DNA from 3 places in the Pseudomonas sp. HK3 genome. Region 3 is predicted to be linked to each of the others. Evidence: predicted binding sites of a transcription regulator. Region 3 holds the regulator's gene; each other region holds the start of a gene.

Region 1 (8,306 bases), 1.5 Mb from region 3:
CCTTGCCCAAATACAAATTCAAACAACATCTCTAATGGGTATAAACAAGCACCACCCAATGCCGTTAATGTCGGCACCAGTATTACACCGCGCCATGTTTTGTTGGCGCCAAACCAGTTACGCTGAATCGGAATAGCCAGCATGCTCAAATCATTGCGAGTAACCATCAGCATGTGCAAAACACCGCCAATAACCACAGGGATCTGTAAATACAGAGCCAGCAGTAATATATTTAAAGGCGACTGCCCACCAAACTGCTGTAACTCAAGTAAAGCAAAAACGGCAAAGCCTGTTATGGTCAAACATAAAATTTGGGCTAAAGAGCGGAATTTAAAAAAGGGCTTAGAGACCACCATATAAAAACTAAACACAAACAGCATGATCGCCAATAATATGTGGGCAACATACAAACCAAATACTGTTTCGCTCAACATTGCTCCTGCTAAAATAAAGACACTCCAAAAAACAGGCATGCCCAAATAGCTCAAGCTTTTATTACCATCATCACTATTGGTTTCAACATTACCAATTTGATTAAATACCGATAACCGCACACTGCCTGCTGCGATCATTAATAATATAAAGGCACAATAGTAACCATCGAATCCCCATTGCAGCATCATCACTGTCGGTGCCACTAAGTAAATGAGCATATCCATAAAGCCATCAAGGTAACGGCCAAATTCTCGCTCTAAGCCATATTTACGCGCCAGCATGCCATCAAGCGCATCTGCCGTCATGGCCACAAACAATAGCGCCATGGCAAAATAGAGGTGATATTTCATCGCGCACATTATCGAAAAAAATGTGGTGATCACACTCGACAGCGTTAGCAGGTCAATTCGATTCAAGCGCACGATAAATAAGGGGGACTTACTACTCATAATTTTTAACTACCAACACAGAGCACAACTTAAAAATGTTTTTCATCTTTAGCGGCTGGTTTTTTGTAATGTATTACGTAACGTAACGCGATCTATTTTACTATTATGTCGGCCGTCCACGGACATACATGCAATAACGTTCACATGAATATCAACAATACCGGCTGACGTTAATACGTTATCAACTTTGTTTTGCATTACACCTGAAAGTGGTTGTATACGTTGCTGTGTTGTTTCAACAAAAAGATGCAGTTCATCATCAACACTGATTAATGCCGTACGCGATATGCCTTCGATGTTGTCCAGTGCTTGCTCTAGTGGATAAGGTTGTATGATATTGCCATCAATTGATAACGTATCATTTACTCGTCCCGTTAACCAAAGCCGCCCTAGCCCATCTAAAAAACCAGAATCGCCTGTGCGATGCCAAACCGAATATTGATTACTTTGAACACCTGCCACACGTTGAATCTTGTTTTCCGCATTGTGCCTGTTGCAGGAGAATACATGGGAACATGACGAACCAATGAGGTAATACGTTGGTCGTATTGAGCATCGGCATAAAGGTGCAATATGTTGCTGCCTAAAAGTGCAATGAAAAATACTAGGAAGTAATATTTCTTGTGTTGACTAAAAATAGGGCGATGCGTGTTTAACCAAACCCACTTATCAATGTAAAAATATAGTGCATAGATACCCACTAAAAACCCGACAACAATTAACCAAGTAAACCAAGATAATTCAATGATTTGATTACCGCCTTGAATCAGCATTTCGAAAACAAAGCCTGTAATATGAAATCGATATTGGGCATATACAAAGGTATCTGCAATTAATAACACCGTGCCAATTGTGGCGACAATAATGGCCATATGACGAATGGCTTTGCTGGCTTTGGGAATAATTAAACCTAGCGGTAAGATAAGCAGAAGAAAAAACAACAAACTCATTAATGTAAAATGGCTAAATATCCCAGTAGAGATAAAAAATAAGGCTTTTACACTATCAATGGAAGGCATGTAGTGAATAAAACGCGTTGCGATAAGGCTCAGAATGATGCCTGTGATTGCACTGAACCCAACGCCCCAGTTTATGACCGTTTTTCGTTCGCCCATGGTGATCCTTAAAAATTTAATGACGGTTATATGAAAAGTGGGTGAATATTATAGATTTTTGCAGATATCTGCAGTGCTTTGTCTAACGTTAGGCTGAAATAATCTGTTTGTGAAAAGGGTTTGGGGTTTTGTATGTATGAGTTATGTATGAGCCTTGCTTACGGAACGTATTTTGATGAATTTAGTTTACTGGTGAGTGAAAAACATACAAATCTTTCTATGCTAAATCGTTCTAAATTAATTCTTGCGAAAATTAATCCATGTGTTTAAATACTGGTTATATTTACAGTAATTTAAAATTCTGCCTCGCAGACCTAAAACGGATAACGATAATAAGGTGAAGAAAAACATGGATCAAAATCGCCAAAAAGCCCTAGACGCCGCCCTTAGCCAAATTGAACGCCAGTTCGGTAAAGGCGCCATAATGAAAATGGGTGATCAACCACGTGAAGCTATTCCTGCAGTTTCGACGGGTTCTCTTTCTTTAGACATTGCGTTAGGCATAGGCGGTTTACCATACGGCCGTATTGTTGAGATCTATGGACCTGAATCTTCTGGTAAGACGACCATGTGTCTTTCTACCATGGCACAGGCACAAAAACAGGGTAAAACAGTCGCTATCGTCGATGCAGAGCATGCACTTGATCCGCTATATGCAGAAAAACTAGGCATCGATTTAGATAGCCTACTTGTTTCTCAGCCAGATACTGGCGAACAAGGACTAGAGATTGTTGATAGCTTAGTACGTTCCGGTGCTGTTGATATGATCGTAGTGGATTCGGTTGCGGCATTAACCCCAAGAGCCGAAATTGAAGGCGACATGGGTGACCACCACGTAGGTTTACAAGCACGTTTAATGTCACAAGCGCTTCGTAAATTAACTGCCAATGTTAAAAATGCTAATTGCATGGTTATCTTCATTAACCAAATTCGTATGAAAATTGGTGTGATGTTCGGTAACCCTGAAACCACAACCGGTGGTAATGCACTTAAATTCTACTCCTCTGTTCGTTTAGACATTCGCCGTACAGGCTCGGTAAAAAATGGCGATGAAGTGACCGGTAATGAAACACGTGTGAAAGTGGTTAAAAATAAAGTGGCACCGCCGTTTAAACAAGCTGAATTCCAAATCATGTATAACCAAGGTATTAACCGTGGTGCAGAAATTATTGATCTGGGTGTTAAGCTTGGCTTGGTTGATAAGGCCGGTGCTTGGTATGCATATAAAGGCGATAAGATTGGCCAAGGTAAAGCAAATGCTTGTGTTTATCTTCAAGAAAATCCAGCAATCCAAGAAGAAATTGAAGCCCAGATTCGCTCTCAATTATTAGTCGTGGCAGATACTAAAAAACCAGACGATAAAGAATCGAAGCCTAAAGCAAGTAAAAAAACTGAAGAGCCAGAAGTGAGTGAAGAAGCTTAATTGAGCTTTTCAAATCGTATAAAAAGGCCAGCAATGCTGGCCTTTTTATTTCATGAGATTTTATTTAATACATATAAAATAAGCACTTATAACGCTAGGTTTCCTCATAGCGTCCTCTCTTTCCTCCATTTTAGTATTTCTATAAAATTAATACCAAAGAACTAGATAGCTTAAGCATTGTTATAAGTGCTTTCTTTGGCATATGAATTTCTGCTAGTGTGCAAATCGTTCCTGCATCTAAGTGTTGCTTCCTCAGTAGTCATGTCTTTTCGACTTGTGATCTTATGCTTAAGGTTTCTACTTTCCTCTCGTACGCAATAGCGTGTACTGAATTGTAAATGGATGTGTTTGGTTGCTCTTTGAGTACACATCAAAAATGAACTTTATCAATATACGAAAATGACAAACAAGGAACCCTTATGCGCACAGTTCTGTTTTTATGTGGCCTTTTAATAACGATTAGTGCCTGCTCGAGTGGTGATTCAGCGGATGAGCCCACACTTAAATCCAGTGCAGGATCATCTCAACAAGTAACGAGCGTCCCAAAAAATGGAGGCAGGCCTTTTACACAAGAAGAAAAAGCAGACATAGCGTATCTGCAAAAACATGCAAAACCGTCCGCGCCTTACCAATTAGATATGACTCATCCTCAACAATATCGCCATGTGATCAATACGTTTAAGCGCAGTGGGATAACCGCTGATACTCACCCTCATCTTATGAGTCTATTAGCAAAAGCGAACAAGATGAAGACAGATGAACCTAGTCATCCTGTGTTGGCTGTTAATGAAACATTAGGTACACCACAAACCCTTAATTACATTAATTCGATGAATTTAACCGCTTCATCACCGAATACGTTTGATGCTAACGGTCTATCATCAGCAAATGGGGGAACAGATACCAGTACGGTAGTAATGGAACTTTATCTTACTGAAACGGGCCATGTGTATGCGACAAATCAAGATTCGCAGCATGCCGCTGGGGTTAACTTTAATGTACCGGTTAATGGTGCAGTGCCTACGGGAACGACAAATTCAACGACTAAAGCACAGGCTACTTTTGCATATGTGCCAAAGGGCAGTGCACCAGGTACGCCACCGATTGTCAGTTATTTTTATTCTGAAGATAGCGTTGACCCTACTACGGCCTGTATGACAAAACCGAATTATTGCGTGCGTGATAACGCAAACAACTGTGTTGTTGGAGAATATGAAACAAGTTGTACCAATACAAATCCAAATAATGCGACAGCTATTAAGGTTTGTTATTCCCGAGGTGGTCAGGGTGAGTGTGATTATTATAATCAGACGCCTAATCATCCAACAAACTTTATTTTTCCTTTAGAGGGAAGTGCCACATTTGCAAATGAGGTTGTGAGTCCTCCTGTTGGTATTGTAACGATAACGTTGCAAAATCCATCCCAGGGGGGCGGTTGTTATTTGGTTTTCCAAGAAGCGCAGCCTCTTGATTCAACTATTTGGACCGTGAGTGATCAAACCTTAAATTGGAATTACGCGGCAGCTTCATTCCCTGATCCTAATAGTTGTCTTGAATACTATAACAGCACAACAACATTATTAAATGTTTCCGTTGATGGCGTTGCTCTACAGGGAAGCGGTAGCGGTGCCCCACCGATTGGTGGCTTTCGTTTCACAAGCGATCGCAATCAAATAGGGCAGGATGGAATATATATTGTGCCCCCTATTGAAATTCAGCAAGGGTGTTTTGCCGAAGGGGCTGACATCTTAATGGCTGATGGTAGCTTAAAAAAAGTAGAAGACTTTACTGCTGATAAAACAGAGTTAGTGCGAGGTGCCGAAGGCAGTGTTCTGACTGTATTAGGAACGAGTAAGGGAATTGAATCAAAGCCAATGGTGCGTATCAAAACAGATGGCGGTCATGAATTATTAGTAACAGAAACTCATGCAATTGTACTCATTGATGGCGCCAAAGTGGCAATGGACGTTGTTGTTGGAGATAAAATTAATGTGCAAAAGGGCACTGCAAACGTTAGTCATGTTAGTCGCGAAGATTATGATGGAAAAGTCTATCATTTGATTTTAAGTGAGCGAAAAGCATCGTTAGCGGCGTCAGGGACGTTATACGCAAATGGAATATTGACAGGTGACTTACGCATGCAAGAGGCATTAATAGCCGCTGAATACGAGAAGCTATCCAGTGATCCTGATCATGTATACAAGCGTCTTCCAAAAGAATGGCATGAAGATTATCGACTTCATTTAGAAAGAAAAAAATAAGATCGATTTATATATCAAAGCGTAAAGTTGTTACGCGCTGATAGTGCTTACCTATGCAATCAAAATTGCAGCTTGTTGGGCCAATCATTTTTTGAATGATAAAAAGCTCTGAATTACAGAACCGTATGACTTTACACAGCGATCAGTCCCTAGATAAAGCGGAGAATGCTTATGGGAATGGATGTCCCCGTTGTTAATAAAGTGAGCTATGACGGTACGCAGGTTAAAGTTTGGTGGAGCAGTGTCACGTCTAGCAATGTTACCGGTTATAAAATATTGGTGGCGTCTAGTGATAGCGGAACTGTTTATGAGAGTGATTTAATCTCAGGTCGTCAATCAAATTTTGGTATGTTGTCTTTTTTGAAACCGCTCGATACTAATATTGTGTATACGCTTCAGGTGCAGTCACAGACTGCATCCGGGTCTGATCTTGCCAGTCTACAAGTGGCAATGTTAACACGGTTACCTGTTTTGCGTAGAGCTGTGTATAACGGGAAAAGTTTAGATTTTGAATTTGATCCTGTGCCAGAGACGGCGTCTGGCGGATATTCGTTACGAGTGACCTCTCAGAACACAGGTTCTACTTATACTGGATTAATAACTAACCCAAATGCTACTCAAGGAAAAATTGGTGCGGATGTTTTACCTCAAGGAGGATTAGATCGCGCTCAGCAGTGGGTTGTTACTGTGTGTGCAGAAGGGGCCGATTCCTGTGAAGCATGTACCGTCGATTCAGATCTCCCAATGCCCTTAACTGAATTGAGTGTTAATAATGTTTCTTATCGAGAAGATGGATCTTTGCTTGCAAGTTGGCAGGCATTGTCAGGTATTGATAATTATGTGATTCAAGTGGCTTCGTTTGCTGATGGCAGTGTTTATGAATTATTGGTGGCGGGTAGTGCTGCTACAGATGGAGCAATATCATTCCCTTTTCCACTTTATACCGAGCAAAATTATACATTTCAATTGTTGGGTTTAACGAATGGTGGTGTGGGTGTTGCCACATTAATGCAAAGTATTATTACGTCGGCTCCTCAAATTCAAAATGGGAACTATGATGGTTCATCTATTCATTTAACGTGGCTGGCATCGAGCAATATAGCTGTGACGGCATACCAGTTAAAAATAATATCCTTATCAACAGGTCAGACATTTGAAAATACGGTGTCAGGTTTAACCACGGCAACGGGCAGCGTGGAAACATCAGCCTTGGATGCGTCACAAGAATGGGTTGCTATAGTAAGTGCCACGGCTGATGGAATGATTGAAGGGCAAAGTAAGCAATATTCATTATTAGTATTGCCCATTACAATTAATGCCGTGTCTTATGATGGCACTCAGCTAATAACACAATGGACGAATCAGGATAATAGTGCAGTAATTGCATATAGGGCATCTTTGCTACGTGGCAACGATGTTGTGCAATCGGTTGAGGTGAATAATTCCTTAGCAAGTTCCACCGTCATCTCATTAATATCGGCACTGGTTGATTCCACTTACACTATTAAGATTTATGCCCTTGCTAACAACGGTGCATCAACCTCATCAATAAGCGATTCTTTATTGACACAAATGCCCGCCATTCAATATGCCGTCTATGAGGGTAATAAAGTGGTTGTTGCATGGGATACTTATAGTGGTGCTAGTCAATTTACGGCGGCTGTTTTTTCAAAAAAAGCAGAAACCTACTACGCAAAAACAGAAAATAGTGGCGCGGCTGTTAGTACAACAATAGATGTTCCTGGAACCTTAGGTGATCAAGCTGATTATTTATTTCAACTATCAGTCAGCACAGATAACGGCATCGTTATTCAAACACCTGTTACCGCATTATCAACCAATCTTGTTTCGCTTAATTCACTCGTATATGACGGAACCGTGATTACGGGTCAGTGGGACCCTGTGACTGATGCAGTAGCGACGATTATCGGTTATCAATTAAAAGTGGTTGCGCAAGGCTCTGGTACCACGTTTAAAGCTGAAAGTCATAACCCTCAACAAAGTACGTTAACAATTAATGATTTAGGTGGTGGTTTGTCTCCTGCAGAAACCTATAAAGGATTTTTAGTTGTCAGAAAATGAAAATAATACGAGCGCATGGGGTCTTAATAAAACATTACCTGCAGCTGTGCCGATATTATCTTATGCCAGTTATGATGGTGATAGTATTCAAGCGGGCTGGCAAGCCGTATCAGTAAGCGAAGATACGGTATCAGGTTACCTGATGCAGGTTGCATCAATTCAAGATGATGTGAATTATCAAATATTCATTCCTAATGTTGCGGCCACCTTGGGTGTGTTACCAATACCTCAACGCTTAAACCCTCAACAAAGTTACTATTTTTCTGTATCGGCTATTAGTGTTGATGGCGCAAAAGGCATGAGTACAGTTCAAGGTGTTATTACGACTCGCCCAGAAATTCACAGCGTTAACATTGACAGTGACAGTATTCATTTGACATGGAGCATGGCTCAGAACGTGATCGTGACAGGTTATAAGATAAAACTGATTTCGTTAAATAGTGGAGCAGCTTATCAAGCAAGTATAGAGGGGGGAACCAGTACTAAAGGTAGTATTTCAGTGCCTGCAGGTGGACTCGATCCTGATCAAAAATGGATTGTC
Region 2 (8,306 bases), on a different contig from region 3:
GATAATCTTCATGCCATTCTTTTGGAAGACGCTTGTATACATGATCAGGATCACTGGATAGCTTCTCGTATTCAGCGGCTATTAATGCCTCTTGCATGCGTAAGTCACCTGTCAATATTCCATTTGCGTATAACGTCCCTGACGCCGCTAACGATGCTTTTCGCTCACTTAAAATCAAATGATAGACTTTTCCATCATAATCTTCGCGACTAACATGACTAACGTTTGCAGTGCCCTTTTGCACATTAATTTTATCTCCAACAACAACGTCCATTGCCACTTTGGCGCCATCAATGAGTACAATTGCATGAGTTTCTGTTACTAATAATTCATGACCGCCATCTGTTTTGATACGCACCATTGGCTTTGATTCAATTCCCTTACTCGTTCCTAATACAGTCAGAACACTGCCTTCGGCACCTCGCACTAACTCTGTTTTATCAGCAGTAAAGTCTTCTACTTTTTTTAAGCTACCATCAGCCATTAAGATGTCAGCCCCTTCGGCAAAACACCCTTGCTGAATTTCAATAGGGGGCACAATATATATTCCATCCTGCCCTATTTGATTGCGATCGCTTGTGAAACGAAAGCCACCAATCGGTGGGGCACCGCTACCGCTTCCCTGTAGAGCAACGCCATCAACGGAAACATTTAATAATGTTGTTGTGCTGTTATAGTATTCAAGACAACTATTAGGATCAGGGAATGAAGCTGCCGCGTAATTCCAATTTAAGGTTTGATCACTCACGGTCCAAATAGTTGAATCAAGAGGCTGCGCTTCTTGGAAAACCAAATAACAACCGCCCCCCTGGGATGGATTTTGCAACGTTATCGTTACAATACCAACAGGAGGACTCACAACCTCATTTGCAAATGTGGCACTTCCCTCTAAAGGAAAAATAAAGTTTGTTGGATGATTAGGCGTCTGATTATAATAATCACACTCACCCTGACCACCTCGGGAATAACAAACCTTAATAGCTGTCGCATTATTTGGATTTGTATTGGTACAACTTGTTTCATATTCTCCAACAACACAGTTGTTTGCGTTATCACGCACGCAATAATTCGGTTTTGTCATACAGGCCGTAGTAGGGTCAACGCTATCTTCAGAATAAAAATAACTGACAATCGGTGGCGTACCTGGTGCACTGCCCTTTGGCACATATGCAAAAGTAGCCTGTGCTTTAGTCGTTGAATTTGTCGTTCCCGTAGGCACTGCACCATTAACCGGTACATTAAAGTTAACCCCAGCGGCATGCTGCGAATCTTGATTTGTCGCATACACATGGCCCGTTTCAGTAAGATAAAGTTCCATTACTACCGTACTGGTATCTGTTCCCCCATTTGCTGATGATAGACCGTTAGCATCAAACGTATTCGGTGATGAAGCGGTTAAATTCATCGAATTAATGTAATTAAGGGTTTGTGGTGTACCTAATGTTTCATTAACAGCCAACACAGGATGACTAGGTTCATCTGTCTTCATCTTGTTCGCTTTTGCTAATAGACTCATAAGATGAGGGTGAGTATCAGCGGTTATCCCACTGCGCTTAAACGTATTGATCACATGGCGATATTGTTGAGGATGAGTCATATCTAATTGGTAAGGCGCGGACGGTTTTGCATGTTTTTGCAGATACGCTATGTCTGCTTTTTCTTCTTGTGTAAAAGGCCTGCCTCCATTTTTTGGGACGCTCGTTACTTGTTGAGATGATCCTGCACTGGATTTAAGTGTGGGCTCATCCGCTGAATCACCACTCGAGCAGGCACTAATCGTTATTAAAAGGCCACATAAAAACAGAACTGTGCGCATAAGGGTTCCTTGTTTGTCATTTTCGTATATTGATAAAGTTCATTTTTGATGTGTACTCAAAGAGCAACCAAACACATCCATTTACAATTCAGTACACGCTATTGCGTACGAGAGGAAAGTAGAAACCTTAAGCATAAGATCACAAGTCGAAAAGACATGACTACTGAGGAAGCAACACTTAGATGCAGGAACGATTTGCACACTAGCAGAAATTCATATGCCAAAGAAAGCACTTATAACAATGCTTAAGCTATCTAGTTCTTTGGTATTAATTTTATAGAAATACTAAAATGGAGGAAAGAGAGGACGCTATGAGGAAACCTAGCGTTATAAGTGCTTATTTTATATGTATTAAATAAAATCTCATGAAATAAAAAGGCCAGCATTGCTGGCCTTTTTATACGATTTGAAAAGCTCAATTAAGCTTCTTCACTCACTTCTGGCTCTTCAGTTTTTTTACTTGCTTTAGGCTTCGATTCTTTATCGTCTGGTTTTTTAGTATCTGCCACGACTAATAATTGAGAGCGAATCTGGGCTTCAATTTCTTCTTGGATTGCTGGATTTTCTTGAAGATAAACACAAGCATTTGCTTTACCTTGGCCAATCTTATCGCCTTTATATGCATACCAAGCACCGGCCTTATCAACCAAGCCAAGCTTAACACCCAGATCAATAATTTCTGCACCACGGTTAATACCTTGGTTATACATGATTTGGAATTCAGCTTGTTTAAACGGCGGTGCCACTTTATTTTTAACCACTTTCACACGTGTTTCATTACCGGTCACTTCATCGCCATTTTTTACCGAGCCTGTACGGCGAATGTCTAAACGAACAGAGGAGTAGAATTTAAGTGCATTACCACCGGTTGTGGTTTCAGGGTTACCGAACATCACACCAATTTTCATACGAATTTGGTTAATGAAGATAACCATGCAATTAGCATTTTTAACATTGGCAGTTAATTTACGAAGCGCTTGTGACATTAAACGTGCTTGTAAACCTACGTGGTGGTCACCCATGTCGCCTTCAATTTCGGCTCTTGGGGTTAATGCCGCAACCGAATCCACTACGATCATATCAACAGCACCGGAACGTACTAAGCTATCAACAATCTCTAGTCCTTGTTCGCCAGTATCTGGCTGAGAAACAAGTAGGCTATCTAAATCGATGCCTAGTTTTTCTGCATATAGCGGATCAAGTGCATGCTCTGCATCGACGATAGCGACTGTTTTACCCTGTTTTTGTGCCTGTGCCATGGTAGAAAGACACATGGTCGTCTTACCAGAAGATTCAGGTCCATAGATCTCAACAATACGGCCGTATGGTAAACCGCCTATGCCTAACGCAATGTCTAAAGAAAGAGAACCCGTCGAAACTGCAGGAATAGCTTCACGTGGTTGATCACCCATTTTCATTATGGCGCCTTTACCGAACTGGCGTTCAATTTGGCTAAGGGCGGCGTCTAGGGCTTTTTGGCGATTTTGATCCATGTTTTTCTTCACCTTATTATCGTTATCCGTTTTAGGTCTGCGAGGCAGAATTTTAAATTACTGTAAATATAACCAGTATTTAAACACATGGATTAATTTTCGCAAGAATTAATTTAGAACGATTTAGCATAGAAAGATTTGTATGTTTTTCACTCACCAGTAAACTAAATTCATCAAAATACGTTCCGTAAGCAAGGCTCATACATAACTCATACATACAAAACCCCAAACCCTTTTCACAAACAGATTATTTCAGCCTAACGTTAGACAAAGCACTGCAGATATCTGCAAAAATCTATAATATTCACCCACTTTTCATATAACCGTCATTAAATTTTTAAGGATCACCATGGGCGAACGAAAAACGGTCATAAACTGGGGCGTTGGGTTCAGTGCAATCACAGGCATCATTCTGAGCCTTATCGCAACGCGTTTTATTCACTACATGCCTTCCATTGATAGTGTAAAAGCCTTATTTTTTATCTCTACTGGGATATTTAGCCATTTTACATTAATGAGTTTGTTGTTTTTTCTTCTGCTTATCTTACCGCTAGGTTTAATTATTCCCAAAGCCAGCAAAGCCATTCGTCATATGGCCATTATTGTCGCCACAATTGGCACGGTGTTATTAATTGCAGATACCTTTGTATATGCCCAATATCGATTTCATATTACAGGCTTTGTTTTCGAAATGCTGATTCAAGGCGGTAATCAAATCATTGAATTATCTTGGTTTACTTGGTTAATTGTTGTCGGGTTTTTAGTGGGTATCTATGCACTATATTTTTACATTGATAAGTGGGTTTGGTTAAACACGCATCGCCCTATTTTTAGTCAACACAAGAAATATTACTTCCTAGTATTTTTCATTGCACTTTTAGGCAGCAACATATTGCACCTTTATGCCGATGCTCAATACGACCAACGTATTACCTCATTGGTTCGTCATGTTCCCATGTATTCTCCTGCAACAGGCAAAGAAGCGTTGCTCAGTAATGGTTTAATTGATGCTCAAAGCATTCGTGAAAACCGCCATGAATTTAAACTCTCAAACTCAACAAATGTTAAGTACCCAAAAACAACCATTGAAACAAAAACGCCAGAATTGAATGTATTATTGATATTACTCGATTCAACTCGCTTTGATATTTTGCAGAAAGATGTGATGCCAAATTATTGGGCATTGAGCGAAGATCAAAACAGTCGCATATTTAATAACCACATTAGCGGTGGCAACTCTACGCGAACCGGCGTTTTTAATATGTTTTACGGTATCCCCGGTACTTACTGGGATGCGTTTTCATCAAGCCAAACATCGCCTGTGATAATGGATACTTTTCAAAAACATAATTATGATATTAGCATTCATGCAGCCGCGCCCTTAACCCAACCGGCGTTTGATCGTACTGTATTTGCGGGCATTAATGACTTTCCTCTAAGTACGCCGGGTAATACACCTTGGCAGCGTGATGAGCAAATCACCAATGATTGGATCGACTTTATCGAACAACGAGAATCCAAAAATGAAGAGTCACCCTTTTTTGGCTTTTTATTTTATGATGGCATTCATGGTTTCTCGACCCCCGAAGATGCAGAAAAGCCATTTCAACCCGCTTGGAAGCGTATTGATCACTTATCGCTAAACAACGACTTTGACGCTACGCCCTATTTTAATTTATACAAAAATGCCGCGTACCAAGTAGACAAACAACTTGGCCGTGTATTACAGCAACTCAAAGATAAAAATATCTTAGACAACACCGTGGTCATCGTTACCAGTGATCACGGGCAAGAATTCAATGATAACGGTTTAAATTACTGGGGCCATGGCAGTAACTTTACTCCGGCTCAAGTGCATGTTCCGCTTGTTATTCATTGGCCTGGTAAAACAAAATCTACTTATAATCACCGTACAACACACAGTGATTTAAGCGTGACATTAATGGAAGACTTATTCCAAACGTCCGCACCTAAAAGCGCTTATAGTTTAGGGCATAATTTGCTAGAAACTGAGCGTGAATCATGGAGTGTCGTGGGCAGTTATGTAAACTATGCCGTGATCGAAAAAGATTATCAGGTTGTCACTTATCAGACGGGGCATTATGAAGTGCTCGATAACACTGGTCGCCCGTTACTAGAGAAAAAAGTAAACGCAAAAACATCCGTTGAAGTAATGGAAGCCTTATCTTACTTTTATAAAGATTAGCGTTATATTTCGGGTTAATTGAAAACAAATAAAAACCACGGCTATCACTAGCCGTGGTTTTTTATTGCTACAACGCGGTTTGATTAAGCAAGATCAAAACGATCTAGATTCATCACCTTATCCCACGCTTTAACAAAGTCTTCTACAAAACGCGCCTTAGCGTCAGAGCTCGCATAAACCTCAGCAATGGCACGCAATTGAGAGTTTGAACCAAATACAAGATCTGCTCGTGTACCTGTCCATTTCACCTTACCGTTGTTGCGATCAACACCTTCAAACGTTTGCTCGTCTTTTGATGTGGCTTGCCATTTGGTTTCCATATCAAGAAGGTGCACAAAGAAATCATTGCTTAATACTTCAGGCTGATCCGTAAACACACCATGATTTACTTGCTCTGTATTGGCGCCCAGTACGCGCAAGCCGCCCGTTAATACCGTCATTTCAGGGGCTGTTAACGTAAGCAACTGCGCACGGTCCACAAATAAGTGCTCCGCTGGTACCGTAAATTGGGTTTTAAGGTAATTACGGAAACCATCCACTTGCGGCTCTAATACGGCAAATGATTCAACATCAGTTTGCGCTTGTGTCGCATCCACGCGCCCTGGCGTAAATGGCACCGTAATATTATGGCCTGCTTTCTTCGCCGCCATTTCAACCCCAACACAACCCGCTAACACGATAAGATCGGCCATAGAGACTGATCCAAACTCTTTTTGAATGCCTTCTAACTTAGATAGCACGCTAGCAAGTTGCTTAGGTTGATTCACGGCCCAGTCTTTCATTGGGGCAAGACGAATGTGCGCGCCGTTCGCACCACCACGCATGTCAGAGCCGCGATAAGTCGAGGCCGATGCCCAAGCCGTAGAAACCAGTTGTGATACCGACAAGCCAGAATCAACTATTTTACTTTTTAAAGTAGCAATGCTTTTAGCATCAATGACTTTACCCGTAGCTTTTGGTAATGGGTCTTGCCATAGCAACTCTTCTTTGGGTACTAATGGCCCAAGGTAGCGCTCAACAGGTCCCATATCTCTATGCGTTAGCTTGTACCAAGCGCGAGCAAAGGCATCGGCAAATTCGTCTGGATTCTTATGAAAGTGTTCCGATATTTTGCGATATTCAGGATCTTCTCGCATGGCCATATCGGCAGTGGTCATCATGATGCCCACCTTCTTGTTGGCGTCTTCTGCATCCGGTGCGTGATCTTTATCGGCTAAATCTTTTGCCGCCCATTGGTGCGCGCCAGCTGGGCTTTTCGTTAATTCCCACTCATAGCCAAACAGCACATCAAAGTAGCCCATGTCCCATTTAATAGGGTTTGCCGTCCACGCACCATCAATACCACTGGTGATCGTATCGCGTCCTTTACCACTGCCATGACGGCTTATCCAACCCAAACCTTGCTCGGCTAACCCAGCGGCTTCTGGCTCTACGCCTACTTTTGCCGCATCACCGGCACCGTGAGCTTTACCAAATGTATGCCCACCTGCCGTTAGAGCAACGGTTTCATAGTCATTCATGGCCATGCGGGCAAATGTATCGCGAATATCTTGCGCCGAAGCCAGTGGATCTGGGTTGCCATCAGGCCCTTCTGGATTCACATAGATTAAGCCCATTTGTACCGCCGCCAATGGGTTTTCTAAATCACGCTTGCCACTATAACGACTGTTCTTTTTATCACTGGTGGCTAGCCATTCTTCTTCTGCACCCCAGTACACATCTTCTTCTGGCTCCCATACATCAGCACGACCACCAGCAAAACCAAAGGTTTTAAAGCCCATGGATTCAAGTGCGCAATTGCCCGTCAGTATCATTAAGTCGGCCCAAGAGATTTTGTTGCCGTACTTTTGCTTAATTGGCCAAAGTAAACGACGGGCTTTATCAAGGTTACCGTTATCCGGCCAACTATTAAGGGGCGCAAAACGCTGCATACCTGCGCCAGCTCCCCCACGACCATCCGCGGTACGATAGGTACCCGCACTATGCCATGCCATACGAATAAAAAACGGACCGTAATGACCATAATCGGCTGGCCACCAATCTTGTGAGTCTGTCATTAATGCGTGAAGGTCTTTGCGAAGCGAGTCTAAATCAAGACTGTTAAACGCTTTTGTGTAATCAAAGTCGGGGTCCATTGGGTCTGACTTTGAAGAATGCTGATGCAAAATTTTGAGATTAAGCTGGTTGGGCCACCAATCTGTATTTCGTTGGCCATCACCGGCTGTATGATTAAATGGACACTTACCTTGCTCTGCCATGATGGCATCTCCTATAAAAACGAATGTTTAACAACGTGTGTATAGTTTTAGTCTCTTGCGCGCTAGATGGCTAATTTATTCTGACTAACACCTTAATAGCCTAGAGGTATAAGCACGGGTTATATCCATTACCTTTCATATTTTTCGCCTGTCTTTCATCAATATTGAACGGCCTAGTGCCTATGCTTCACTGATGCATCTAGAACCCTACCAAGCCACAAAAAACCAATCGTAATACTAACGGCCAGTAATATTTTTACAGGCCAACTCAAGACATCACCAGCAAATAATAAACACTGAGCAAGTGTTGAGAATACGGCAAAAATGACCAACATTTTTCCAGTATCGTATGACGGGCGATGACTATCAAATTTCACATAACCAGAAAGATCTCTTTTCACCCTAGGCTGTGATTGTTCAATATCTTTTGGTCGCCAACCGGTGGGCATAAACCAAATTTTTATTTTATCCCGATAGCGTTTCGTTAAACACGCGTCCTGCCATAAGCAATAGAGCCATTCGAAATGCACACT
Region 3 (8,306 bases):
TCCCTCAGCGTTTTTTTATAAAGGACAGTGAGGCTTTATGACAACAGCTCAAAAAGAAACCTTAGGCTTTCAAACCGAAGTGAAGCAAATGCTTCATTTAATGATTCACTCTCTATATTCCAACAAAGAGATCTTCCTACGTGAATTAATTTCGAATGCATCGGATGCCTGCGATAAGCTGCGCTTCGAAGCGTTAAATGATGATAGCTTGTTCGAAAGCGACCCAGAGATCAAAGTGAGCATTCAGTTTGACGCAGAAGCCAATACGGTTTCTATTTCAGATAACGGCATTGGTATGAATCGTGATGAGGTCATCGAGAACCTAGGTACGATTGCGAAATCAGGTACGTCTGCGTTTTTAGAAAAATTATCAGGCGACGAGAAAAAAGATGCAAACATGATTGGCCAATTTGGTGTGGGCTTTTATAGCTCGTTCATTGTGGCGGATAAAGTAGAAGTATTGACTCGTCGTGCAGGTAGCGATACAAAAGAGGCGGTTCTTTGGACGTCAGCCGGTGAGGGTGACTTCACGATAGAAGCCACTGAAAAAGCCGGTCGTGGTACGCAAATTACGTTGCACTTAAAAGCCGATGAAAAAGAGTTCGCAGATGGTTTCCGCCTGCGTAATCTTGTTAAAAAATATTCAGATCATATTGCTGTGCCTGTGCAAATGATTAAAGAGCATACTGGTGAAGACGAAGCCCCTGCTGAAGACGAGTGGGAAGCGGTAAACAGTGCCAAAGCGCTTTGGGTACGTAGCAAGTCTGATGTTAAAGACGAAGAATACCAAGAGTTCTACAAGCACATTGCACATGACTATGAAGACTCATTAACGTGGTCTCATAACAAGGTAGAAGGCAAACTTGAGTACACCAGTTTGTTGTATGTGCCTAAGCGTCCACCGTTTGATCTATGGAACCGTGAAGGCAACCGTGGTTTAAAATTGTACGTTCAGCGCGTCTTTATCATGGACGATGCAGAGCAGTTCCTACCACCTTACTTGCGTTTCATTAAAGGTGTGGTTGACAGTAATGACTTACCGCTTAACGTAAGCCGTGAAATACTACAAGAAAATGCCAGCATTACGTCAATGCGTACTGCGCTGACAAAACGTATTTTAGACATGCTGAAAAAGCTGGCTAAAAAAGACCCAGAGCAATACCAAACATTTTGGGATGGGTTTGGCCAAGTGCTTAAAGAAGGCCCAGCAGATGATTTCGCCAACAAAGAAAAAATTGCTGAGCTATTCCGCTTTATGTCAACTAAAGGCGAAGACGACAAGCAATCGGTATCACTAGATACTTACCTTGAGCGTGCAGACGATAGCCAAGATAAAATTTATTACCTAACAGCTGAAAACTATTTAACGGCTTCACGTAGCCCGCATTTAGAAGTGTTCCGTAAAAAAGGTCTTGAAGTTCTATTGTTAACCGATCGCGTTGATGAGTGGATGATCTCTCACCTAAGTGAATTCAAAGGCAAAACCTTTGAAGACATTACTAAAGGTGATCTAGCATTAGACGACACCGATAAAGCGGAACAAGAAAAAGCTGAAAAAGAAAACGAAAGCCTAATTGGTCGTATTAAAACCACCCTAGGCGATAAAGTTGAAGATGTACGTATTTCAACTCGTTTGACTGAATCGGCTGCGTGCTTAGTGGTGGGTAAAGATGATATGGGCATGCAAATGCGCCGTATGATGGAAGCCGCCGGCCAAGCATTACCAGAAGCTAAGCGTGTGCTTGAAATAAATACTGAGCACCCATTGATTGTGAAAATGGATAAACAAAGTGATGAAGCCCGCTTTGCTGAAATGGCAGATATCATTTATGAGCAGTCGCAACTAGCAGAAGGTAGCCAGTTGCAGGATCCGGCAGGTTATGTGGATCGCATCAATAAACTATTAGTTGGTTTACTAGACGACTAAGCATTGATGGCCTGAAGAATGGCTCGCAGAGGAAATTCTGTGAGCCATTTTTTTTGTTTCAAATCAGCCTACTAGTACGCAATCGACGACTAGGTTTATGCTTTGTCATGTCGTATCATAGCGCCATCTTTCATTTACAAATTTATAATAAAGGTGATTCATGAAATTGCTGCGCCTATTGGCCCCAATCTGTTTATTGATGAGTTCAACGGTTTATGCCGGAGGCACGCTGGATTTAAGTATTAATGACAGCATGGCGGGTCTTGATTATGACGCCACGCGTATGGGTAGCCCTATGCATGTTTCCGCTGGTTTTTTACACCATGAAGATGACGGCGATTTAGTGTCTCTTGGTTTAAATGCAGTTGACGTTCGTAGCCAGCAAAGCAGTTTGCGCATTGGTGTAGGCGGTAAGTTTTACGGTTATTTCACCGATGCCAATGACAGTGGTGCATTGGCCATTGGTGGTTTTGCGCGCTATATGCCACCTGAACTAAACGGTTTGGGTTTTGGCGGCCATTTATATTATGCGCCAAGCGTGTTGTCTTTCTCGACGACTGAGAACCTAATTGATGTGGGTGCCCGTGTCGAGTTCATGCTGCTGCCAACTGCGATGGTGTATTTGGGCTACCGCTTTGTTGAAGCGGATGATGAAAAGGGTGACATTGACGTTGTGAATGCGGGCCATTTTGGCTTACGCATCAACTTTTAATCATGAGCCCAGTTAGCCGTACCAATCAGGTGGTGTTCTTTGCTCGCTCTTGCTTAAAGCAAGCTGAGCAAAGCGCTGACCAAGAGAAGCGCCAGCAAGAAGAAGCTGCGTTGTCGCATCTCTACGCTGGTTTGATGTCTTTCTCTAATGAGCTTGTCGCTCAATATCGATTACCGCCTTTTGGTACGTTGGCTGAGCTATTTGCCCGTAAAGAACTGCCGGCTGAACTGTATGAATTGAGCCTTTTAAGCCAAGAGCCAAACAGTTGGTTGGCGGCATTATTGACGCAATATAACCGGATGTTGCTGACAGGCTTTGATGAAAGCGCGGTGGTACAGTCTGTACAATTAATTACAACCCAGTCTGACTATGTTGACTTATTGCGTAACTGGTTGATTGAATTAGAAAAAACCATTCAGCGTATGCGTTTGCACTATCAAGAAAACTAATTGCTGATTTTTTAGGCGTTGGAGTGCTTGTTTTGCAGTGATATACTCCGCACCCTTTATATCGTGTCACCAAGTTTCGAGAGTTATTATGGCTGCTGTATTTGAAATTGTAGAATTAGACGATGGCGACATTGCGCTAAAACGTAGCGATGGTGAAGGCGAGCCATTAGTACGCATTACCTTTTCGGGTGATGCGAAAGACAGCTTCCCTGAGCAACATGTCGAAATTGCGAAAGCAATGATTGAAGCGGGTGTGCGTAAAGTAGGTGAGCTAAGTGGTGTGCATGTTGAAGATACATCCGCCATTGCCGATTATGAAGAGCGTATTTTTCATTAAATAGCCCGTTTTCAGAGCAAAAAAACGCTGCCCATGCAGCGTTTTTTTATGCCTAGTGTTTAGGGTAGGCTAGTGCATATGTCGGCGAATAACCCCAACATAGAGGCCTTCAATCTCTAAAGATTCTGTTTGCAGGTCAATGACAATTGGTTGAAAGTCTTGATTCTCAGGCAGTAATTGCACGATGTGTTTGTCTTTTTGAAAACGCTTAACGGTTACTTCTTCACCTACACGGGCCACAACAATCTGGCCATTGCTGGCTTGGTTAGTTTTGTGCACGGCAATTAAGTCGCCATCCATAATGCCAATTTCTTTCATGCTCTCGCCATGCACTTCAAGTAAAAAGTCTGCACTTGGTTTAAAAAACTCTCTTGGTAATTCAACATAACGCTCGACATGTTCTTGCGCCAATATAGGTTCGCCTGCTGCGACACGACCAATAAGTGGGATGCCACTTTGATCTTCTGCTAAGCGAATGCCGCGGCTAGCACCGGGTGTCATTTCAATTGCGCCTTTACGTGCAAGTGCTTTTAAGTGTTCTTCAGCGGCGTTAGGGCTTTTAAATCCCAACTCTTTTGCAATCTCTGCGCGTGTAGGGGGAAAGCCGGTTGTCTCAATGGATTGTTTAATTAAATTCAATACTTCTTGCTGGCGAGCGGTAAGTTTGATCATTATGGCTTCTTATCTGTTTTTATATACATATTGTGATTATATACAGTACTGTACATGTGTAAAGTATTCAAAAATAGTTTAATGATTAACAGTTGACCTTATTGGCTAATATCTTTAAATTTGACGTCGCGTCAAAAAATGACAGCGTGTCAAAAAATAATAAAAGTGACAATCAATTGAAATCAGTACAAGCAATAAGCCATAAAGATCAAATGCGTATGGAACGTGAAGAATTAATTCTTCAGGTGGCTTTGTCGTTACTAAAAAGAGATGGGTTTCATGGTTTAAACATGCAAGCGATTGCTAATCAAACCGATTACTCAAAAGGAACCATCTATCAACACTTTAGTTGTAAAGAAGATGTACTTGCGAAATTAGTGATTCGCTGTGGTGAGCGCTTAATCTCGCTCATAGATATTGCACTTAATAATAGTGCAGGCTTGCGCCATAAAGTGGTGATGGTGAGTTGGGCATTTTTTATTAACGCTGAACAAGAATCAGAAACAGCGGGTCTGGTGTCTATGGTGAAATCCCCCGAATTCCAGAAAAAAGTCACCGAGTCACATCAACACGCTATTTCAATCATTGATCAAAATATTTTGTCCCGTGTGATTGGCCTTTTTACGGATCAAACTGATATCAGTGCCGATAAAATTAAAGTGGGTGCGTTTGGTTGGTGGGCCATGAAATGGGGAGTACAAGATGTACTGGCCAACGACTGGGAAATGTCAAAATTCGGCTTTGACGATCCCAAGCATTATTTTTTTGAATCTTTACATATTTTTTTAGATGGTCTTGGTGCTAAGCGAGACGATGTTAGTCATGATTTTGCAATGGTTCAGGCACAAGCTAAACAAATCTTTTACGTTAAATAATACAAATATAACAATAAGGAAATCACATGATTGAAAAAATAACCTGGTGGCTTGTTCGTCACCCTTGGGCGGTTGTGTTGTCCGCCATTTTGCTGGTTGGTGCCAGTGGCTATGGTGCGAAAAATATCAAATTAAATGCCGATTATCGCGCATTTTTCAGTAGTGATAATCCGCATTTACAAGCTTTTGAAGATTTGCAAGACCAATACAATAAAGTTGATAATATCCTCATTGCCATGGTGCCTAAAGATGGTGAAGTCTTTAATACCCGCATTCTGACATTAGTCGAAGAACTGACCGAAGAATCATGGCAGGTGCCTTATAGTCGTCGAGTTGATTCGATTTCGAACTTTCAGCATACCTATGCTGAAGAAGACGACATGATCGTTGAAAGTTTATTTGAATATTCGGCTGATTTATCCCCAGAAGAGATTCAAGCGAAAAAAGCGGTTGCCTTAATAGACCCAATATTAGCCGGTAATCTTATTGCGTATGACGGTAAAGCAACGGGTATTAATATTACCATTAACTTACCCGGTATTAATCAAGCACAAGAAGTGCCTGAAGTAGTGGGTTTTGTGCGAGAAATGGTGGCCAAATATGAAGAAGCCTACCCAGAGGTGGGCTTTTATTTGACTGGCGTAACCATGACCAATAACGCATTTCCTGAAGCCAGTGCGCAAGATATTAAGCAGCTTTACCCTATTATGATTTTACTCATTTTAGTGTTGTTGTTTTTCTCTTTAAAAGGCATGTGGGGCACATTGGCAACGTTTAGCATTGTTGTGTTTTCTAGTGCCGTTGCAATGGGTTTATTCGGCTGGCCTGGTCCTGAAGTGACGCCAACCACATTGTCGGCGCCGGTGATGATCATGACACTTGCCATTGCCGATTGTATTCATATTTTGATGAGCTATTACCATGGCATAGCCAAAGGCGAATCGAAGCAAGCGGCAATGGTAGAAAGCATTCGTATTAACTTTCAACCTGTTTTACTGACGAGTGTGACCACGGCTATTGGCTTTTTGACGCTTAATTTCTCTGATGCACCGCCATTTCATGATTTAGGCAATATTGTGTGTATTGGTGTGTTAGCGGCGTTTGTTTTAGCGGTTATCTTTTTACCTGCGTTAATGATGTTGCTGCCATCTAAAAGAGTATCTGAATCATTCAATGAAAATAAAAAAATGCAGATGATTTCGGATTTTGTGATTAAAAATTATCGTGCGCTGTTGGTTGGTTTTTCAATTGTGATTGTGGTGTTAATTGCACTGATTCCGCTGAATGAGCTAGATGATAATACGATTGAATATTTTGATTGGAGCATCAAGTTTAGAAGCGACAGTGAAATGATCTCCGACACCTTGACTGGTGTACAAAGTATGAACTACTCACTGAAAGCCGATGGTGAAATGGGTGTCATTGATCCTGATTATTTGAATACGATTGATGCGTTTGCTGATTTTTTACGTACCCAGCCTGAAGTGCGTCACGTGAATAGCTTTAGTGATGTGATGAAGCGTTTAAACAAAAATATGAACGCGGATGATGAAGCCTATTATAAAGTCCCAGATGATCGTCAACTGGCTGCGCAATATATGCTGCTATATGAACTTTCTTTACCTTATGGTTTAGATCTGACCAACCAAGTAAACGGTAATAAATCAGCAAGTCGTATAACGGTACAAATTGACAAAATTACAGCTCAAGAAATTATTTCTTTGGATCATCGTGCGGTTGCATGGTTAGAAGAAAACGCACCGTCATATATGGTGACAGAGGGTGCCAGTACCGCCGTGATGTTTGCACATATAACCGAACGTAACATCAAAAGTATGATTGGTGGTGTTGTGGGCGCGTTATTCTTGATCTCATTTATTATTATGTTGGCAATTAAATCAGTGAAGCTTGGCTTTATTAGCTTGATCCCTAATTTAGTACCAGCAGGAATGGGCTTTGGGCTTTGGGCGGTATTCGATGGGCAAGTGGGTTTGGGCTTATCGGTAGTGATGGGTGTGACCTTGGGGATTGTGGTTGACGATACCGTTCACTTCATGACGAAATATGTGCGCGCTAAGCGAGAGCTTGGGTTAAAAACAGAAGCGGCAATCGAGTATGCCTTCCATACCGTGGGTGTTGCGTTAACGGCGACCACGATTGTTTTGTGTGCTGGCTTTATGGTGCTGGCGTTATCGCCATTCGCGATCAATACACACATGGGTATCATGAGTGCGTTAACCATCGGGTTGGCCTTAATTGTTGATTTCTTTTTCTTACCCCCTTTGCTGCTAAAGCTGGATAAAGATGACAATGAAGATAGTACTAATGGTTCGAGCGAAATTGCGTCACCTGATCATAAAATTAAAGTTCAAGCATAATAAATAAGGAGTTTTAAGATGATGAAATACCTCTTAGTAACAGTGTTGTTAACCCTGTTTAATGTATCTGTTTTAGCACAGACCCCAGAAGAAAAAGGTTTGGCGATTGCGGTTGAGGCTGATAAACGCGATGAAGGATTTGCGGATACGCAAGTCGAATTGAAAATGGTGTTGGTTGACAGCAAGGGCGATGAAGCACCGCGTGATATGCGTGTAAAAACACTAGAAGGTGTTGGTGAAGAGGGCGATAAATCACTCATGATTTTTGATACGCCAATTGACCAAAAAGGTGTGGCTATGTTGACCTACACCCACAAAGAAAAATCAGATGACCAATGGTTGTATTTGCCTGCGCTTAAGCGTGTGAAAAAAATATCGAGCAAAAATAAATCGGGCCCGTTTGTCGGCAGTGAATTTGCCTTCGAAGACATTAGTTCACAGGAAATAGAAAAATATACCTATAAGCACCTACGTGACGAAACGTTTGATGGCAAAGATTGCTTTGTGGTTGAACGTATTCCAACGGATAAATATTCAGGTTACACCAAGCAAATAGCTTGGATTGATAAAGCGGAATATCGTGCGTTAAAAATCGAGTTTTATGATCGTAAAAAAAGCTTGCTAAAAACATTAGAAAATAAAGACTACACGCTGTACTTAGAAAAATTCTGGCGCCCAGCTCTAAGCGTGATGAAAAATCATCAAACGGGTAAAGGCACTCGCTTAGAATACAAAGGCTATGAATTTAAAGTTGGCTTGAATGACAGAGAATTTACCAAAAATAGCTTAAAACGAGCTAAGTAATATGAAGGGTTATTCTTTATTAGCGAGTTTTGTACTGCTAACGAACGCGGCTCAGGCTGAGTTAAGCGTGACGACTCAGGTTGATTATGAGGTGTCTGGTTACTTTGCAGATAGCCAGAGCAGCGACAATGATACTCGTATCAATAACTCGG

Evidence for each region. The regulator LexA, encoded in region 3, represses DNA repair genes until DNA is damaged. The targets are predictions, from matches to a motif close to CTGTNTNNNNANACAG.
Region 1: a site for LexA is predicted at 2,273-2,288, ahead of recA (recombinase RecA). Genes of this name have one in related genera too.
Region 2: a site for LexA is predicted at 3,370-3,385, ahead of recA (recombinase RecA). Genes of this name have one in related genera too.

Annotation. Positions count from the first base shown of each region.
Region 1 is NZ_JBREXD010000003.1:1,483,960-1,492,265, reverse strand. Features, by position in the region: gene ACU6U9_RS22500 (CDP-archaeol synthase) at 1-884, opposite strand, end outside; gene ACU6U9_RS22495 (hypothetical protein) at 933-1,346, opposite strand; gene ACU6U9_RS22490 (DUF3413 domain-containing protein) at 1,283-1,999, opposite strand; gene recA (recombinase RecA) at 2,349-3,422, shown strand; gene ACU6U9_RS22480 (Hint domain-containing protein) at 3,842-5,683, shown strand; gene ACU6U9_RS22475 (hypothetical protein) at 5,855-7,765, shown strand; gene ACU6U9_RS22470 (hypothetical protein) at 7,752-8,306, shown strand, end outside.
Region 2 is NZ_JBREXD010000001.1:29,025-37,330, forward strand. Features, by position in the region: gene ACU6U9_RS00090 (Hint domain-containing protein) at 1-1,816, opposite strand, end outside; gene recA (recombinase RecA) at 2,236-3,309, opposite strand; gene ACU6U9_RS00100 (DUF3413 domain-containing protein) at 3,659-5,515, shown strand; gene katG (catalase/peroxidase HPI) at 5,599-7,773, opposite strand; gene ACU6U9_RS00110 (sterol desaturase family protein) at 7,947-8,306, opposite strand, start outside.
Region 3 is NZ_JBREXD010000003.1:30,174-38,479, forward strand. Features, by position in the region: gene htpG (molecular chaperone HtpG) at 38-1,927, shown strand; gene ACU6U9_RS15445 (YfaZ family outer membrane protein) at 2,088-2,639, shown strand; gene ACU6U9_RS15450 (DUF6586 family protein) at 2,642-3,088, shown strand; gene ACU6U9_RS15455 (hypothetical protein) at 3,177-3,425, shown strand; gene lexA (transcriptional repressor LexA) at 3,495-4,097, opposite strand; gene ACU6U9_RS15465 (TetR/AcrR family transcriptional regulator) at 4,274-4,972, shown strand; gene ACU6U9_RS15470 (efflux RND transporter permease subunit) at 4,999-7,350, shown strand; gene ACU6U9_RS15475 (outer membrane lipoprotein-sorting protein) at 7,369-8,154, shown strand; gene ACU6U9_RS15480 (hypothetical protein) at 8,156-8,306, shown strand, end outside.